DNA from 2 places in the Blautia liquoris genome. Region 1 is predicted to be linked to the other one. Evidence: predicted binding sites of a transcription regulator. Region 1 holds the regulator's gene; the other holds the start of a gene.
What was found. The regulator HrcA, encoded in region 1, represses chaperone genes, less so after heat shock. The targets are predictions, from matches to a motif close to TGTTAGCACTCNNNNNNNNNGAGTGCTAACA.
Positions count from the first base shown of each region.

Region 2: the regulator HrcA is predicted to act here: its motif matches at 4,281-4,311, upstream of htpG (molecular chaperone HtpG).

Region 1 covers NZ_CP063304.1:459,193-465,846, reverse strand. The annotation lists gene dnaJ (molecular chaperone DnaJ) at 88-1,245, opposite strand; gene dnaK (molecular chaperone DnaK) at 1,324-3,198, opposite strand; gene grpE (nucleotide exchange factor GrpE) at 3,421-4,086, opposite strand; gene hrcA (heat-inducible transcriptional repressor HrcA) at 4,137-5,201, opposite strand; gene uvrB (excinuclease ABC subunit UvrB) at 5,386-6,654, opposite strand, start outside.
Region 2 covers NZ_CP063304.1:1,792,689-1,799,342, reverse strand. The annotation lists gene INP51_RS08300 (glutamine--tRNA ligase/YqeY domain fusion protein) at 1-38, shown strand, start outside; gene INP51_RS08295 (hypothetical protein) at 108-557, opposite strand; gene INP51_RS08290 (Cof-type HAD-IIB family hydrolase) at 912-1,727, opposite strand; gene INP51_RS08285 (HAD family hydrolase) at 1,896-2,549, shown strand; gene INP51_RS08280 (glyoxalase) at 2,578-2,841, shown strand; gene INP51_RS08275 (aldehyde dehydrogenase) at 2,879-4,246, shown strand; gene htpG (molecular chaperone HtpG) at 4,446-6,557, shown strand; gene INP51_RS08265 (DUF5721 family protein) at 6,634-6,654, opposite strand, start outside.

The DNA of each region.
Region 1 (6,654 bases):
GGGCAAAATATCAAGGAAAAGAACAGGGTCAAAAAGGTATGCCCTTTGCACCTGCATGAAAGCATAACTTTTTGACCCGTTATATTGTTAATCTTCAAAAGCTTCTTTTACTTTATCCATGAAGCCTCTTTTTTTCTTTTCGCTTCCGCCTAAGCTGTTTGTACTCGCCTCATCAAATCTGCGAAGTGCTTCTTTTGCTTCTTCATTCAATCTGAGAGGTGTCTGAACAACCAGTGTCACATACTGGTCCCCGCGAACGTTTTTATTGCGCAAGGAAGGAACTCCTTTTCCCTTCAGACGGATTCTGGTATCTGTCTGAGTTCCGGGCTTAACTGTATATACGACATCTCCGTCCACGGTACTGATCTTGACATCTCCGCCAAGTGCAGCCTGTGCGAATGATATCGGAGCCGAGGAATAGATATTCATATCTTCTCTTGTAAATATTGGATGGCGGGCTACCATGACTTCTACAAGCAGATCTCCTCTGGGTCCTCCGTTTCTTCCGGGTTCTCCCTTGTCACGGATTCGGATGCTCTGGCCATTATCAATTCCTGCCGGAATAGAAACCTGGATCTTTTTACGACTCGCCGTATACCCGGTTCCATGGCATTCAGAGCATTTATTCCTGATCATCTTTCCAGTGCCGCCGCATTCCGGACAAGTCTGGACATTACGGATCGTGCCGAACATAGACTGCTGTGTATAGGTCACCTGACCGGTTCCGTTACACTTACTGCAAGTCTCCGGCGAAGTGCCCGGTTTTGCACCTGTTCCATGGCAGGTCTTACAGGTGTCCTTGAGAGTGAGCTCTATCTCTTTGTCACAGCCGAAAACGGCCTCCTCAAATGTGATATGGACAGAAGCACGCAGGTTTGCGCCTCTTGCCGGCCCATTATCAGCTCTTCTGGAGCGGCTTCCGCCTCCAAACAAATCTCCGAAGATGTCTCCGAAGATGTCTCCCATGTCACCGCCGAAATCAAAACCGCCAAAACCACCGGCTCCGCCGCCTCCATTTTCAAAAGCAGCGTGACCAAACTGATCATACTGATGTCTTTTATCCGGATCACTTAAGACACTGTAGGCCTCTGTCGCTTCCTTAAATTTTGCCTCAGCCTCTTTATCTCCCGGGTTCATATCCGGATGATACTTTTTTGCAAGTTTACGATAGGCACGTTTTAATGTGGCATCGTCCGCACCCTTATCTACTCCGAGGACCTCATAATAATCTCTTTTTTCTGCCATTTATCTATCACCTTCTAACAGCAGTACAGCGCAGACATAATCTGCGCTCCCTGCCGTTTACTAATTATCTATACTTTCTTATACTTCTTTGTAATCTGCATCAACGACATCGTCATCGCCACCATTATTGCCGGATTCGTTCGATGGTCCAGCCTGCTCCTGACCGGAGGCATCTCCGCCCTGATTCTGCTGCATGTTTTCATACATCTTAGTGAAAACCGGCTGAGCACTCTGTGTCAGTTTTTCCTGAGCAGCCTTGATAGCGGCTACCTGTGATTCACTTGTCTCTTCTGCCGGAGTGTCAGCGAGAAGTTTTTTCAATGCATCAAGGTCAGCCTGTACCGTGGATTTATCGCTGTCAGAAATCTTATCCTTGACTTCCTCGAGAGCTTTCTCTATCTGGAATACCGTTGAGTCTGCTTCATTTCTGGTATCAATCGCTTCTTTTCTTACCTTATCCTGTGCTTCGAATTCAGCTGCTTCTTTTACTGCTTTATCTATTTCACTGTCAGACATATTCGAACCCGCTGTAATTGTGATATGCTGCTCTTTTCCGGTTCCCAGATCCTTTGCAGATACATTCACAATACCGTTGGCGTCAATGTCGAAAGTAACCTCAATCTGAGGAACTCCACGTCTTGCCGGTGGAATTCCGTCCAGACGAAACTGACCAAGAGATTTATTGTCCTTGGCAAATTGACGCTCACCCTGAACTACGTTGATATCAACTGCTGTCTGGTTATCAGCTGCAGTCGAGAACACCTGACTCTTCTTAGTAGGAATTGTTGTGTTACGTTCAATCAGACGAGTGGCAACTCCACCCATCGTCTCGATGGATAATGACAACGGAGTGACATCAAGCAGAAGAACATCACCTGCTCCTGAATCCCCTGCAAGTTTTCCACCTTGTACGGAAGCACCAAGTGCAACACATTCATCTGGGTTCAGGCTTTTGCTTGGTTCATGACCTGTCAGCTGTTTTACTTTGTCCTGTACCGCGGGAATTCGGGTAGATCCGCCAACCAGAAGTACTTTTCCAAGTTCAGAAGCTGAGATTCCGGCATCAGAAAGAGCTCTTGTAACCGGCTCTGCTGTCTTCTCGACAAGATCACTTGTCAGCTCGTCAAATTTGGCCTTTGTCAGATTCATATCAAAATGTTTCGGTCCGTCTGAAGTCGCAGTGATAAATGGAAGGTTAATATTCGTCGTTGTTGCGCTTGAAAGCTCTTTTTTTGCCTTCTCTGCAGCTTCTTTGATACGCTGCATAGCCATCTTGTCACCGGACAGATCAACGCCTTCATTCTTCTTAAATTCGGCAATCATGTAATCCGCGATCTTCTGATCGAAATCATCGCCGCCCAGTTTATTGTTTCCAGCGGTTGATAATACTTCAATTACACCGTCTCCAATTTCAATGACGGAGACATCAAATGTACCGCCACCCAGATCATAAACCATGATTTTCTGTTCTTTTTCATTATCCAGGCCATAGGCAAGAGCTGCCGCTGTAGGCTCATTGATAATACGTTTTACATCAAGTCCTGCAATTTTTCCGGCATCTTTTGTCGCTTGGCGCTGTGCATCATTGAAATAAGCGGGAACTGTGATCACTGCCTCTGTTACTTTTTCGCCGAGGTAATTTTCTGCATCGCTTTTCATCTTCTGGAGAATCATCGCTGAGATCTCCTGCGGTGAATAATTCTTTCCCTCAATCGTAACACGATAATCCGTTCCCATATGTCTCTTGATGGAAGAAATTGTCTTGTCTGCATTGGTAACAGCCTGACGTTTTGCAGGTTCTCCGACAAGTCTCTCTCCTGTTTTTGTAAACGCTACAACCGACGGTGTCGTTCTGGCACCTTCTGTGTTCGTGATAACCGTTGGTTTTCCACCCTCCATCACTGCGACACAGCTGTTGGTTGTACCTAAATCAATACCAATTATTTTACTCATAGTTTTTATTCCTCCTGATTACCTGATTATTCTATATGAATTTTGACCCTGGTATCATATCAATGTATGATACACGGATTACTCCGCACTTTGTGCTCACGTAATCCTACAAACATTCGAAATACACCCTAATCGGGTTGCTTTCTCATGTTTGTTCGGGTCCCAAGGTCATGCTTTTTCATGCAAGCATGAAACGCAGGACCTTTTGACCCTGGTATCATATCAATTTGCCACTTTTACCATGCTGTGGCGTACGACAGAGTCTTTATATAAATAGCCCTTTTGGAACTCTTCTACAACAACGTTCTCATCTGCATCTTCATCTTCCACATGCATCACTGCGTTGTGCAGATTGGGGTCAAATTTATTTCCGACTGCTTCAATTGCAGTCACCCCCATATCTTCCATAACTTGAGTTAGTTGTTTATAAATTTTATTCATCCCGTTGACAAAAGGATCTGACATATCCGATGCTGTCGCAAGTCCTCTTTCGAAGTTGTCTACAACTGGCAGAATTTTCTCCACAACATCCTTCGCACCCATGGAATACATTCCTGATTTTTCTTTCTCCGTGCGTTTTCTGAAATTATCGAACTCAGCCATCTGGCGCTTAAGCTGATCTGTCAATTCTTCAATTTTCTCGTCTTTTTTGTCTTTCTTTCTCTTAAAAAACTTTTTATCTTTTTCTTTAGCACCATCTTTTAAATCTTCTTTTAGCTCCTGCTTTTCCTCATCAGTTTCTTTTTTCTGATCCTGCTTCTTATCGTCCGCAGTTTTCTCATCCTGTGGCTGATCCGTCTCCTTAGGTGTCTCCTGGACATCCGATTCGGTCTGTATCTGATCCGTTTGTTTATGGATGTCCGTTAAGTCTTTTTCGGTATTCTCCATTTTCTCGTCTACTTTCTTATTTTCTTGTGACACTTATTATCCACCGCCTTTTAAGTATCCGGTTTTTTTTGTTTTTTGAATATCCCATCCAGCTGACTCTTCAAAGTCTTCAGGTTATCCACCACATTTTCGTAATCCATACGTTTGGGACCCACAATTCCTATTGTGCCCGTCATTCCATCCCCTAATTCATAGGTAGTAGTGACAACGGAGCAGTCTTTCATCGTCTGAACCGGGGACTCATTCCCTATATAAATCTGGATGCCTGTGCTGTTCTCGTCATCTTCACCACTGCTGTTTTCTACATTTTTGAGCATATCTATCAGCACTTCTTTTTCTTCGAAAGTGCCCAGAAGCTGACTGGCTTTCTCACTGTCTGTAACAAGTTCCGGATATTTCAAAAAGTTTGTAGTACCACTGGTATACACAGGAACATCATCAGCATCTACAGCAATTGCAGCAGCCACCGCATCCAGCACATTATTAATCACACTGCTGTGAATGCCGGCTTCTTCTTTCAATTTGGTTATCATGCCGAGATTGATCTGGTCCATAGTCAGGCCGTTTAATTGTGTATTCAGCATCAGATTCAATTTCAATATCTGCTCGTCATTGATCGGCTCTTCCAGTGGAATCATCCGATTCTTAACCATATTTCCCTCGGCAACAATCACAGCTAATATCTGCTCTTCGCTGACCTTGGACAGCTGAATGAATTTCAGCCTGGTTTTATGGATCTGAGGTCCGGTGATCATTGTAGCATAGTTTGTATTCATTGCCAGAACCCTCACCACCTGCTGAAGAACCTTCTCCAGCCTGTCAGTTCTCTTGATCGCAAGCTGCTGGATATCTTCAACTTCCTGGTTCTTTTCCCTCATAAGTTGATTGACATATAGTCGATAACCTTTATCTGATGGAATTCGGCCGGCTGAAGTATGGGGCTGCATAATGTAACCCATCTCCTCCAGATCCGACATCTCATTCCTTATCGTAGCAGAGCTCAGATTCAAGTCTGTATATTTGGAAATGGTTCTGGATCCAACCGGTTCGCCTGTGTCCAGGTAAGTCTGGATAATCGCATTTAAAATCTTTTGTTTCCTTTCATCCAAATCCAATGTTCCAAGCTCCCTTCTTATGATTTTGATACCTGCAGAATGCCTGGCACATTACGTCGTTTCGCTGTTGCACTCCTATCAGGTTTGTTAGCACTCGATGTTGTGGAGTGCTAACATCTATGTTCTTACTATAGTACTGACTTTTGATTTTGTCAACACCTTTATTGGTTTTTATTTAAAAAAGTCAAAATTCCTCGAGATATTTCTTTAGTTGAATCATCTGATCGCGAAGCCCGGCAGCGGCCTCGAAGTTCAGTTCCGCCGCTGCTGCCTTCATCTCCTTTTTTACTTTTTTAATCAATTTCTCGAGTTCATCCTTACTCATAGATTCAGGATCTTTTTCCATCTGATCTTCCGTTTTTGCCACATCCTGTGAGATACTGATCAAATCACGCACACCTTTTTCAATCGTCTTAGGTGTAATTCCATGTTCTTCATTATACTTTTGCTGAAGCATGCGCCGCCTTTTTGTTTCATCGATAGCCTGTCTCATAGAGTCGGTCATCATATCTGCATACATAATCACATGACCCTGCGAGTTTCTGGCAGCTCTTCCTATGGTTTGAATCAGGGAAGTCTCTGAGCGCAGAAATCCTTCTTTATCTGCATCTAATATTGCAACAAGAGTAATTTCAGGGATATCAAGTCCTTCTCGTAAAAGGTTGATTCCCACCAGCACATCGAATACATTCAGACGCATATCACGGATGATCTTCGTCCTCTCCAGCGTATCAATGTCTGAGTGCAGATAGCGTACACGGATGCCATTCTCCTTCATGTAATCCGTGAGATCCTCTGCCATTCGTTTGGTAAGCGTCGTAATTAATACTTTGTTATGTTTTTTCACCTCTTTATTAACTTCACTGATCAGATCATCAATCTGGCCTTGTACCGGCCTTACTTCAACTCTCGGATCCAGCAGTCCGGTCGGTCGTATGATCTGGTCAGCACGCAGAAGTTCATGATCCCCTTCATATTCTCCTGGTGTCGCCGAGACAAACATAATCTGATCAATCTTACTTTCGAACTCCTCAAAATTCAAGGGACGATTGTCCTTTGCAGAGGGAAGACGGAAGCCATAATCCACCAGTGTTCCCTTGCGGGACTGATCACCTGCATACATACCGCGAATCTGTGGAATCGTCTTGTGTGACTCATCAATCATAATCAGAAAATCATCCGGGAAATAGTCAATCAGCGTAAAGGGCGGCTGTCCTGGTTTTAAGCCTGTCAGATGTCGGGAATAATTCTCGATTCCGGCACAGATCCCGGTCTCCCTTAACATCTCGATATCGAAATTCGTTCTCTCTTCAATTCTCTGTGCCTCTAAAAGCTTGTCCTCACTCTTAAAATATCTGATTCTTTCCTCAAGCTCCGCCTCAATCTCAACGGTTGCTTCGCGGATTTTTTCCAAGGGAACGACATAATGAGATGCCGGAAAGATTGCAATATG
Region 2 (6,654 bases), 1.3 Mb from region 1:
CATTAAAGAGTTCTTTTAAAATTCCTAAAAAAGAATAATAAGAATAGCAGCTGAATTAGAATGAGCCTAATAGCAGCTGCTATTTTTATGCCGTTTTACCGACTGTATTATTCTGTTTTATCTGTTTTGAAAATATCTTCTGAAATATCTTCTGCTTTTTTAACAGCCTCTTCGGTCTCTTCCTTTACTTTGTCAGCTGTATTTTGTGCTGCCTGTTTCACATGTCCCGCCGCATCTTTGATGTTACAAGCTGCATCCTTCATATGGTCGGAAGGATCCTTTGGATTTATATCCTCAGATATATCCTTTGCTGCAGATTTTATATCTTCTGCAACGTTTTTTGCTTTTTTCTTTACGGATTTGGCAGCTTGTTCCACATCCTTAGGAATAGTAGTGTAATTACGTTCATGTGTTTCAAACTCATCCGAGAAATCATCAAAATCATTGACCTCGGAGGATTCACTGTCTTTCAAAGATTTCAGATATGCCAGCACTGCACCGGCAGCAACGCCGGCACAGGCGATTCCGGCAATAGCTTTTCCAACTTTTTTTGACATAAAGAATATTTCTCCTTTCCAATAAAAAAGGTCTTAAGTGTATAAATAGATCACCATACTTTCATAGTATACACTGTTTTTAAGAAAAAGAAAGCAAAATTACCAATTTTCTTTATATGAGTATGAAACGCAGGACCTTTTGACCCCCTATGATACACGGATTACTTCGCACTTTGTGCTCACGTATCTTCGCTCCGCTCCGGTCGGTGCTAAACGAACATCCACTGGATGTTCAGCACCCTACAAACATTCGAAATACACCCTAATCGGGTTGCTTTCTCATGTTTGTTCGGGTCCCAAGGTCATGCTTTTTCATGCAAGCATGAAACGCAGGACCTTTTGACCCTGGTATCATCATAATATAAAGCGATCTATAATCTCGGCAACTCCGCTGTGATTGCAGTCATTTTTTGTAATATAATTCGAGCAGGACTTGACCTGCGATGTCGCATTAGACATGGCTGCCCCTACATGTGCTGTTTTGATCATAGCGATATCATTTTCCTCGTCTCCAACAGCGACAGTCAAAGACGTTGGAATATTCAGATGTCTACAGAGAAATGAAACAGCAGAACCTTTGGAGATTCCGTAAGGTACGTGTTCCAGATACCAGGAATCTGAATAGAAGGTGGAGATTTTATCTGCGGCCCATCCACTTAAAGCTTTACGATAACTGTCGAGTACACTGCGGTCATCCGACATATGTACGGCCAAAATTTTTACAGGTTCTTCCTCAAGACAATCTGGAAGATCTTGAATGATTTTATAGGGCGTATGTGTCTCGCTGACATAATGAGATAGTTCCGGAGTCATTTCTCTTGCAAGAACACCTTCGTTTGAGTAGGTCTGGCAGTAGATCCCAGCTTTTCCTGTCTCATGAAAGATGTGTCTTGTGTATTCGATAGGGATCGTGCGTTTGTAAAGCGTCTTTCTTGTATAACAGTCATAGATTTGTCCGCCATTAAAAGCCGATATAAAACATCCTTTTCTTTTCAGGTCCAGCTGATTTTCTACATTTTTGCAGGCGAGCAGAGGACGTCCTGTGTTCAGTACCAGTTTGTGCCCTGCATTCAGCATCTGATTCATTGCTTCTATATTATCTTTTGTGACAATTTTATCCGAATTCAATAAAGTATCATCCAAATCAGTAAAAAGAATTTTTGGTTCCATGAAAACTCCTTATCATTTTTCAAGTATCCTTGTTAATACAGCTGCAAGGACAAGTATAATTGAAAAAATCCTATCTTGCAACCATAAACCACCACGTGATATACTGAGAGAAAAGCAGAAAGTTCCAGTATGGGCTCTTACTTTTAGCTTTTTTAGAAAGGATTTTTGATGATAAAAGCTTGTATATTTGATTTGGACGGTACTTTGGCTGATACAGTTGAATCGATTGCACATGGAGTAAATCACACCCTTAAATGCCTTGGCTTTGCCCCGCGACCGGTTGAAGAATATAATTTTTATGCCGGTGATGGTATCGATCTGGCATTGAAAAGGGCTCTTATTGCGGCAGGTGATGAGAAATGTCTGCATCTGAACGAGGGAATTCCCATAACGAGAGATTACTTTGACAGTCATGCATTGTATCATGTAACACCATACCCTGAGATTCCTGGCTTGCTGAGAGAGCTAAAGGAAAGGGGAATTATGATGGCGGTTCTCTCCAACAAGCCTCATGAGGCAGCTATCTTTGTAGTGACAAGTATTTTTGGTAAAGATACATTCGACTGGATTCAGGGGCAGTCGGATGAGGTGCCTAAAAAGCCGGATCCGACGGGAGCACTTACAATTGCAAAGAGATTTGGTGTTAACAGGAATGAAGTACTGTATTTTGGGGATACAAATACTGACATGAAAACCGGCAAAGCTGCTAAAATGTTCACAGTCGGAGTCACCTGGGGATTTCGCCCCAGAAAAGAGCTCGAAGATAATCATGCAGATGCGATTATCGACAGTCCTCTGCAGATTTTAAAACTGCTTGAATAGATAGATGTAATATGAAGGAGAAATGAAAATGAATGAATACAGCGATGAGTGTCTGGATATTTTTTTAAAAAATCAGGGACAACTTTTTAATGAGAATGTGGCAGAAAATCCGGAGGAAGCGGAGGCTTTCCTCGAAGATTGTATGGCAGCAGTTATTGATACAATCGACGATGTTCGATCTTATCTAAAGGAGAGCGGTATGGATGTCGATGGTATGGAGGATGCAGATCTGGAAGAGGCGTCCGAGGTGTTTGCTCTGCCGAGCGGAAAATATCTTATCGTTGAGGGATAAGCGTTAAGAACCGGATCAAAATAAAGGAGCGTGCAATATGCAGGAGATTAGGGAGCTTGTTGAAGAACAGAGAAAATTTTACAATTTTGGAGGGACAAAATCTCTTGATTTCCGCCTGAAGGCATTGACATGCCTGCAAAAGGCAATCAAAAGAAATGAAAGGCTGATACAAGAGGCACTGAGAAAGGATCTCAAAAAATCGAACTGTGAATCTTATATGGCTGAAATTGGTATGGTTTACTCAGAACTGTCATATGTCAGGAAACACCTTCCTTTCTGGGATAGGGACAAAACGGTGTTAAGCTCGCCGGCACAGTTTCCTGCCAGAAGTTTTGTGAGAACAGAACCTTATGGACTTGTTCTTATTCTATCACCATGGAACTATCCTTTTATGCTTAGCATGGAACCTTTGATTGGTGCTATTGCCGCGGGAAACTGCTGTATTGTCAAACCGTCTGCATATGCCAGTCATACTTCAAGCGTTATCTGCCGTCTGATTTCTGAAATTTTTCCCCAAAAGTACGCAGCCGTCGTGGAAGGCGGACGCGATGAGAACACGGAACTTTTAAATCAGCGGTTCGACTATATATTTTTTACCGGGAGTGTTGCTGTAGGAAAGATTGTAATGGAAAAAGCCTCCGAACATCTGACCCCGGTTTCTCTGGAACTTGGGGGGAAAAGTCCCTGTATTATAGAGGAATCTGCGGACCTGAATCTGGCGGCAAAACGAGTTGTATTCGGCAAGTTCCTAAATTCCGGACAGACATGTGTCGCTCCGGATTATTGTCTGGTACAGGAATCTGTAATTGATAAATTTCTTGAACATTTGATACACTGGACAAAAAAGATGTATGGAAATATATTTGAAAATTCAGATTACCCCAGAATTATTAATGAAAAGCATTTTGAAAGACTACTCGGTCTGCTAAATCACGGCGAAGTATTCTTCGGCGGGAATTATAGCAGGGACACTCTTAAGATTGAACCGACCATCTTGTATCCGGTGAATGAGAGTGAGCCTGTGATGCAAGAGGAGATCTTCGGACCCCTTATTCCTGTCTTGACATATAAAACTATAAGTGACGCAGATGCTTTTATCTCAAAAAGGGAAAAGCCCTTGGCACTATACCTTTTTACAAAAAATCCAAAGGTTGAACAAGAGATTATGAATCTTTCATTCGGGGGAGGATGTATCAATGACACAATTATTCATCTTGCCACTTCCCGCATGGGCTTTGGTGGGGTCGGATCCAGTGGTATGGGCAGTTATCATGGAAAGAAATCCTATGAAACATTTACCCATAGTAAGAGTATTGTGAAGAGCTCCTCGCGGATTGATATTCCTCTGCGCTATCCGCCTTACGGAAAGAGAAAAGAAAAGCTGATTCGGATGATGCTAAGGTAAAAAGACATTTTTATGCCGTCCGGGCATCGGTTATTATTAGCACTCGATTAAATTGAGTGCTAATTTTCTATTGACTTTTACAGTAGAAAGGACTAATATATAAGATATCAGGGTTGTAGGTCTGACATTTCCTGTCGCGGGATTTGCCATGACTTTTGAAATCCGAAAAAAGGAATAAGAGAAAAAGGAGTGTAAAGCCATGGCAGAAAAACATGGAAATCTTTCGATTAACAGCGATAATATTTTCCCGATTATTAAAAAATGGATGTATTCTGATCACGATATTTTTGTGCGTGAGATGGTATCGAATGGCTGTGATGCAATTACAAAGTTAAAAAAACTGGAAGTGATTGGTGATTATCAGTTTCCCGAGGATTATAAGCCAAAGATTGATGTCATTGTAAACCCAGAAGATAAAACCTTAAAGTTTATCGACAATGGTATAGGAATGACCGCACAGGAAGTGGAAGAGTATATCACTCAGATCGCTTTTTCCGGTGCAACTGAGTTTCTGGAAAAATATAAAGATAAGACGGATAAAGATCAGATTATCGGCCACTTTGGCATGGGATTTTATTCAGCGTTTATGGTGGCTGATGATGTTCATATCGACACACTTTCCTGCCAGCCTGACAGTGCTCCTGTACACTGGGAGTGTGACGGCAGCACGGAGTATGATATGAAAGACGGCACAAAAGAAACTGTCGGAACAGAAATCACATTGTTTCTGAACGAAGACTGTCTTGAATTTGCCAACGAATACCGTATGCGTGAAGTTTTGGAAAAATACTGTTCATTTATGCCAGTTGAGATCTTTCTTTCTAAGGCAGATGCCCCTCAGGAATATGAGACTATTGATGAGAGTGATTTACGGGAAGACGATGTTGTCGTTGAGCACATTCACGAGGATGCTAAGACCGAAGAACGTGAAAATGAAGATGGAGAGAAGGAAGTTGTCGAAGTATCTCCTGCAAAAGAAACAGTAAAAATCAATAAGCGTCCGGTGTCGATTAGTGATATCCATCCTCTTTGGACAAAACATCCGAATGACTGCACCGATGAAGATTATAAAGAATTCTACCGCAAGGTCTTCAACGATTACCGTGAACCGCTGTTTTGGATTCATCTGAATATGGATTATCCGTTTAATATGAAAGGGATCTTATATTTCCCGAGAATTAATACAGAGTATGATTCGATAGAAGGAACGATCAAATTATACAACAATCAGGTGTTTATTGCAGACAATATCAAAGAAGTGATTCCAGAGTATCTGATGCTGTTAAAAGGCGTGATCGACTGCCCTGACTTCCCGCTGAATGTGTCAAGGAGTGCTCTGCAAAATGATGGATTCGTAAAGAAAATCGCAGACTATATCTCTAAGAAGGTTGCGGACAAGTTAAGCGGTATGTGTAAAACAGATCGTGATAACTATGAAAAATACTGGGATGACATCAGCCCTTTTATTAAGTTCGGATGTATCAAGGATGAGAAATTCTCCGGTAAGATGATGGACTATATTCTCTACAAGAACATAGATGGCAAATATCTGACTCTTACAGACTGCCTAACAGAGAACAAAAAACCGCAAGAAACCGATGAGGAAACAGTCAAGACAGAGAGCTCTTCCGATGAAAAATTAAAAGAACCTTCAGAAAAGGGAGATTCCGAAGAAAATAAAGATTCTGAAGAAAATAAAGAAGAAAAAGAGCCTGATAAGACGACCATTTATTATGTCACTGATGAGACACAACAAAGCCAGTACATCAACATGTTCCGTGAAGAGAACAAAGATGCGGTGATTCTGAAACATAATATTGATTCTTCATTCATTTCTCATGTTGAACGTATCAATGAAGAAGTGAAATTCCAGAGAATTGATGCCGATTTGACGGAAGATCTGAAAGATAATTCAGTGGATCTTTCTGAAGAGACAACTGCATTGGGTGATTTGTTTAAGAAAACATTGAATAAGTCCAATCTTGAAATAAAGGTAGAAAATCTGAAAAATCAGAACATCTCTTCTATGCTTACTATATCAGAAGAAACTCGTCGTATGCAGGACATGATGAAGATGTATGGCATGGCAGGAAGCGACCCGTCGATGTTTGGCGGAACAGAAAATCTTGTATTAAATGCGAATCATCCACTTGTAAAATATCTGTTCGAACATGCTGACGGAGAACATGCAGGTATGATCTGTGAACAGCTTTATGATCTTGCATGCCTTGGAAATAAGCCACTGGCACCGGAGCAGATGACAAAATTTATCAATCGCAGCAACGAAATTATGATGGTGCTTACAAAGTGATATGATACCAGGGTCAAAAGACCGGAATTCTCAAAAGAGATTCCGGTCTTTTTTATGCGGTGAAAGCTGCTTTGATTTAATTTTCGCATACTTCGAT